2 regions of the Nocardia sp. NPDC051463 genome follow, and region 2 is predicted to be linked to the other one. Evidence: riboswitches for the same ligand, from Rfam matches in the RefSeq annotation. Region 2 holds a riboswitch; the other holds the start of a gene.
What was found. Region 2 has a riboswitch for thiamine pyrophosphate ahead of thiC (phosphomethylpyrimidine synthase ThiC). Riboswitches for the same ligand answer to the same signal wherever they lie in the genome.
Positions count from the first base shown of each region.

Region 1: another riboswitch for thiamine pyrophosphate. It lies ahead of AB0M74_RS00555 (cytosine permease); the one in region 2 lies ahead of thiC (phosphomethylpyrimidine synthase ThiC).

Region 1 covers NZ_JBFBAB010000001.1:117,745-121,131, forward strand. The annotation lists gene AB0M74_RS00550 (hypothetical protein) at 1-310, shown strand, start outside; gene AB0M74_RS00555 (cytosine permease) at 340-1,710, opposite strand; TPP riboswitch at 1,705-1,821, opposite strand; gene AB0M74_RS00560 (hypothetical protein) at 2,371-3,387, shown strand, end outside.
Region 2 covers NZ_JBFBAB010000023.1:8,547-11,933, reverse strand. The annotation lists gene AB0M74_RS25535 (hypothetical protein) at 74-268, opposite strand; gene AB0M74_RS25530 (hypothetical protein) at 405-1,259, opposite strand; TPP riboswitch at 1,593-1,717, shown strand; gene thiC (phosphomethylpyrimidine synthase ThiC) at 1,709-3,337, shown strand.

The DNA of each region.
Region 1 (3,387 bases), on a different contig from region 2:
CGTGACCGGCCCCGCGATCAAGCCCGGACGCCGCGCCGCCCCACTGGTGCGGCACCCGCGCAAACGCGATTCGTGGGGCTTGGATGTCAAAGCGTTCGACGACCCCGGCAGCTATCGCTTCGCCTTCGCCATCGACGGGCCGCTCGGGCACGGTGAAGGGACCCTCGACGGCGTCGAAGTTCTCGACCAACCCGGACCACCCCTGCCGCTGAGCTGGACCATCGGTACCCTCCCGCTGCTGGGTCTGATCGCGTTTCTTGCGGTGGCCTGGCGTCGCACCCGACCGGACCGCCAACCCTTGATCGTCTAGAACCTGACCATGCGCGAATCGCGGTGCTGTCAGGCCGATTTCCGAGCGGTCGCGACCCGCCCGACAATCCAGGCCACCAGCACCGCGGCCAGGAACGACAACAGTGACGCGCTCATCCACGGCTGTTTGGTGAAGTGCAGCCTCTCCTGGATGTTCACCCAGAAGTCCGTCCAGACGCCCGCGTCACCCGGGTTGATGAGCTGATACACCGACAAGCCCACCAGCCAGGCGACGATCATCCCCCAGCGCGACGGTGCATCCGGTGCGGTATTCCAGTTCCCCTTCGCGCGCAGGAAGAAGTCGGCGACGAGCACACCGAGCAGCGGGACGAACACCGAACCGATCAACCCGAGGAAACCGAAGTAGTTCTCCATCTTCAGCTGCAGCGCCAGCACCGTGATCAGCGCGCCGAGCCCGATCGACAGCACCCGACGGTCGATGCGCGGCGTGAGGTTCTGGATAGACACCGCCGTGGAGTACACATTGGCGAAGGACTGATCGGCCTCTCGCAATACGAAAACGAAGAAGAACACCGCACCGAGACTCACCTGCAGGAACGGCGTGTACTGGCCGCCATCACCGGTCGCGAGGGCCAGCGCGAACAAGCCGAGGATGTAGGCGACGATCTGGGTGATCGCATACGCCCCGCTTGCCGCGCCGAAGGCGGCGCCGGTGCTGCGGGAATGGCGGGTGTAGTCGGCCGCGACCGGCACCCATGAGATCGACACGGCCAACGCCGCATCGGTGGCGATCCAGAACAAACTCCAGTCGACACCGAACGGCCCAGCACCCTTGGGGCCGGGATTGGTGGTCAGGTCGGGCAGACCCTTGTGCAGGAACTGGATGTAGAACCAGATCAGAGCGATCACGACACCGACGGTCACGAACCGGCGCAGCATCCGGACCGAGCCGAGCGGCCAGATCGTCAGCACCGTCGTCAGCACACCGGCCACCACCACATACAGCCAGTGCGGACCGCCGTCGAACAGCTCTTCGGCGGCATTGCCGATGACGATCAACTCGAAGGTCCCCCAGCCGATGAGCTGAGCGATATTGAGCACCGTCGGCAGGTAACTGAGCTTCGCGCCGAACAGGCCACGCAGCAACACCATCGCGGGCTTGCCGGTCTGTGCCCCCGGCACCGCGGCCAGCCCGAGCATCACACCACCGAGGACCGTGCCCACGATCATCGCGAGGATGCCGGCGGCGATCGAGATCTGCGGCGCGTACTCGGTGTTCGGAGCCAGCACGGTATACGCGCCGGTGAATGCGACGAGGCTGACGCCGAGATTGGCCCAGAAGGCGCTCTGGTCCCAGAACGACAGCACCTTCGGTGCGGGCTCCTCGAGGGTCAGCGGCGCCTCGTGCCGTTCGGTTTCATCCAGGATCGGTGCGGACATGCCGGAGCACTACTCCCTACGCCGGCATTACCCGGACAGGTTCATGCGGTCGGCGAAACATCGGGTCCGCCCTCTCAGCCCGGCCGTGCCCGAGCTCCCGCGGTGGGGTCTTTATTCGGGCGAATAGTACACGCGACGAACCGTGTCACATAGCTTTCGGTCTTCGATCGAATCCAACGACTGGGCGTAAGCACCCACGGCCCGGTGTTCGACCACCAACCTGTCGGAAATCCGAAAGATGTGCACCTGCGCCCAGGCCACCGGTCTTCCCTCGATGAGACGACCGTGCCACCGCCGGAACCCATGGCCGATGTGCCGACGGCGGAGGGTGCACCACACACCATGACGCGGTTCTCGCTCGACATCACCTCGTGCAATTCCGCGCTGCGGTCTGCAAAACTCGTATCGCACCACTGAGTGACGACGTCGTCCAGCCCACGGCCACGGACGTTGCGGTAGAAGTCCGGTGCGAACAAATGCGAACGAACTCGGCACGGCGCGGCGCCGTGCAAGGTGTAATCGAGCCGATCGGTGGCCGATGCACGAGCCGTCGAAGGACGACACAGTTCGAGTGTTCACCGTGCCGCGCAGGCCGTCGCGGGATGCAGCGAATGCTGTTGTGCAGGCGGTGAACTTCGCCGAGGAGAGGCGGGCGCAGTTTTGATCGGAACCACACGTCGCGCGGTCGCCGTGCTCGGCGCGATCGCGATGCTGGCTGGGTCGGCGGCATGCGCGGCCGAAGACAAACCGTCCGCAGACAGCCCCGCGATCTCGACACCCGCCGCGCAGACGACCCGCGGCGAGATCGTCTCGGAAACACCGGTCGCCCAGATGTCGGCAGCCGACACCAGCACGTACCTGAACTCCTCGGTCCGCAACGGTGTCGACGCCTATCGCGTCGTGTACCGGACCATCGACACCAGCGGCCGGCCGACGACCGCAAGTGGCCTGGTCGTGCTGCCGCGCACCGACTCCCGCAGGCTGCGCGTGGTCAGCTACGCGCACGGCACGCTGTCGCTCAAGAGCGATGCACCGTCGGTGAACGGGGCCACCCGCCCGGACCGGGCACGCACGATCATGTTCGCCGCGGCAGGCTATGCGGCGGTCGCGCCGGACTATTTGGGACTCGGCGAAGGCCCGGGGTTCCATCCCTACACCCACGCACCGACAGAAGTCAGCGCCTCGGTCGACTTGTTGCGCGCGGCCCGGACGGTAGCAGCCCGCGCGCAACGCGAACTAGACCAGGACATCCTGGTCACCGGATTCTCTCAAGGCGGCCAGGCGGCGACGGCGCTGGGCAAGGCCCTGCACACCGGCCAGGTCCCCGACTTCGGACTCGCGGCGCTGGCCCCGGTGAGCGGACCCTACGACCTGCAGAACGTGCAGACGCCCGCAGCACTGGACGGCCGGGCCAGGCCCGCGAGCGCGGTCTTCTATTTCGCATACTGGCTCACCTCGATGAACCGCATCCACCATCTCTACAACAGCCCCACCGAAGCATTCCAGGAGCCGTATGCCGCCGAAGTAGAGGCGCTCTTCGACGGCAACCACACCGAAATCGCTATCGGCGCCGCGCTGCTCACCGCGCCACAACAACTGTTGACGCCCAAGTTCATCGCCTGGTCACGCAACCCCACCGGAGTCGCACGCGACGCCGTCGCCGACACCGACGGCACC
Region 2 (3,387 bases):
CCCGCGGCAGGCGAACGAGATCAACGGGACCTGGTCGCGCGGCTGCCCGCGCGATGCCGTTGATCTCGGGTGATCAGTCGATGCGCCAGGCCCCGACGAGGCGGTAGGCGGAGTTGTAGATGTCAGAGGATTCGCCTTCGACCATTTGGTAATGCCTCAAGTTTCCGCCCCAGTAGCGCAGGATGCGGCCCAGCTCCTCGGCCAGGTCGGCAGGTGCCGGCAGGCCGTCGGGCAGGGCATCCAGGTCCACTTCCAGGGTGAATTTCACGCTGGCGAATCTACCTGTGCCACGATGGCCCGGGGGTACGACCGATGATCACCTGGCCGACGGCACTGCGCAGTCGGCACCTCGGCTTCCTGGCCGCGCCCGCATCTCAGCGGGCAACTCGAGCTACCTCTGGCTGCTACGGCGGGAGCGAAATCCCGGCGTGCGCATGCATATCCCGGAAATAATTCTTCAAATGCCTGGCGACGTCGGATGAGTTGGAAAATTCCGCAGCATCCGGGTTGTGGTAGAACCAGGCCAACCCCGAGGCGAATAGTTCGTCTTTGCCGCCAGGGTTGCTCGGACCAAAATATCTGGCTCCGTCCGGATCCAATGCATCGATGATCGGCATGACCTGGGCGTAAATTCTGCTGAATCCCCTCTTATGACTCGGGCTGCCGAGTGCATGATCGACGGCATGACCAAATTCGTGCAGCGCGGCTTCTTCCTTGAATCGTTGATCGGTTTTGCCTACCAAGAGAGCCCTATCCATGTGGCTGTACACAGCCGGGACATCACTCCATGTTTGACCTTCATGCCATCCTTCGGGCGTGCCTTTGAACTTGATCGTTGGGTGCCCGAATTCCGTAACAGCGGTGTCTCCGAGCCATATCCCACCCGATTTTCTGCCGTTCATATGCGCCGCCACGAGAAGGTGCATTTGCTCCGGAACCAGGGTCAATGAGTCGGCATATTTCCGGGCCGGTTCCGAATCATTCGTATGGAACCGGTCACCGTAAATACTCGTCAGATATGTTCGACTGGTCGGCGCATCCTGCTCCAGCCGTGTCGCATACATCGAAGGAGCGTCGCGGTCGGCTCGCAGTTCATCGGCAATGTGAATGTTCTGGACCGCGAGCGCTTTGCGTGTGTCCGCCGCTTCGCTTGTCAGGCCGTCCGATTTATCATGCAGTGACTTCGTGCCACGCAGGAGGCCGCCCGTCAGGCGCTCGACGATTCCCTTGAATTCACGGGCAGGGCCGCCTCCACTCACCGCCGCAACCCCGAGATACCCTTGCAGACCACACGCGTCTCCCGCTCACCCGACTTGGTGGCTATCAAGCCTCGATAGCACCGGCCCGACCTTTCATTACCGCCACGGACTCAGGCTAAATAATCTCCGCGACAAGCCTTCCCGCCTCCGGGAAGGCGTCGCGGCGTGCCGGGCGCACGCTCACTCCGGCCCGCCATCGGTGCGGAGATCCACGGGTGTCGGCTGCGGCCGCCCGGGAATTCGCGAGTCGTCCAGCGTCGACGACGGGATGTTTGGAGGTTCGTCCGATCAGCACGCCGGACATCGGGGTGTATGGTCGGCCGGGGAAAAATTCACATCGCCAACGGGGGCTCGCACCAGCGGGCTGAGAGGACAGCTAGCCCATTCGGGCGTCAGGGCTGTCGACCGTATGAACCTGACCGGATAATGCCGGCGTAGGGAGGAATTCTATGACGACAACACCTGTCGAGACCGTGACAACAGGTCCGATCGAGGGCAGCGTCAAGCATTACCACGAGGTCGACGACCTGCGCATTCCGGTGCGTCGCATCAACCTGACCAACGGCGAACATTTCGACGTCTACGACACCTCGGGCCCGTATACCGATGACGCGGCCACCATCGACGTCGAGGCCGGTCTACCGAAGTTGCGCGACGGCTGGACCAAGCCGGACGTCGCCGGTCCGCCCACCCAGCTCGCGTGGGCGCGCCAGGGCATCGTCACCCCGGAAATGCGATTCATCGCGGCCCGCGAGGGCGTGGCGCCCGAACTGGTGCGCGACGAGGTGGCCGCGGGCCGCGCGGTAATCCCGGCCAACCACCAGCACCCGGAACTGGAGCCGACGATCATCGGCAAGAAGTTCCTGGTGAAGATCAACGCGAATATCGGCAACTCGGCCGTGTCCTCTTCCATCGCGGAGGAAGTCGAGAAGATGGTGTGGGCCACCCGCTGGGGCGCCGACACCATCATGGATCTGTCCACAGGCAAGAACATCCACGAGACCCGCGAGTGGATCCTACGCAATTCCCCGGTCCCGGTCGGTACCGTCCCGATCTACCAGGCGCTGGAAAAGGTGAACGGCGACCCGACCGCGCTCACCTGGGAGATCTACCGCGACACCGTGATCGAGCAGTGCGAGCAGGGCGTCGACTACATGACCGTGCACGCGGGCGTGCTGCTGCGTTATGTGCCGCTGACCGCCAAGCGAGTCACCGGCATTGTCTCGCGTGGCGGTTCCATCATGGCCGCCTGGTGTCTGGCTCACCACCAGGAATCATTCCTGTACACCAACTTTGCCGAGCTCTGCGAGATCCTGGCGCGCTACGACGTCACCTTCTCCCTCGGCGACGGTCTGCGGCCCGGCTCCATCGCCGACGCGAATGACGAGGCCCAGTTCGCCGAGCTGCGCACCCTCGGCGAACTGACGAAGATCGCGAAATCCTATGGCGTGCAGGTGATGATCGAGGGCCCGGGCCATGTGCCGATGCACAAGATCGTGGAGAACGTGAAGCTCGAAGAGGAGCTGTGCGAGGAGGCGCCGTTCTACACCCTCGGCCCGCTCGCCACCGATATCGCGCCTGCCTATGACCACATCACCTCGGCCATCGGCGCCGCGATCATCGCGCAGGCGGGCACCGCGATGCTCTGCTACGTGACCCCCAAGGAGCACCTCGGTCTGCCCAACCGTGACGACGTCAAGGTCGGCGTGATCACCTACAAGATCGCCGCCCACGCCGCCGATCTCGCCAAGGGCCACCCGCACGCCCAGGACCGGGACAACGAATTGTCCAAGGCCCGTTTCGAATTCCGCTGGCGCGACCAGTTCGCCCTCTCGCTGGACCCCGATACCGCCCGCGAGTACCACGACGAAACCCTGCCCGCCGAACCTGCCAAGACCGCGCACTTCTGCTCGATGTGTGGGCCGAAGTTCTGCTCCATGCGGATCTCGGCAGATGTCAGGGAGTACGCGGCGCGTCAGGGGCTCGACGAAGCCGCGGCATTGGAGGCGGGCATGGCGGAGAAGTCCGCAGAGTTCGCCGATGCGGGCGGCAAGGTCTACTTGCCGGTCGTCTCCTAGCCGCCTCCGCCTCGTCTGCCGGGTCCGACTGCGGACCCGGCAGGCCACAG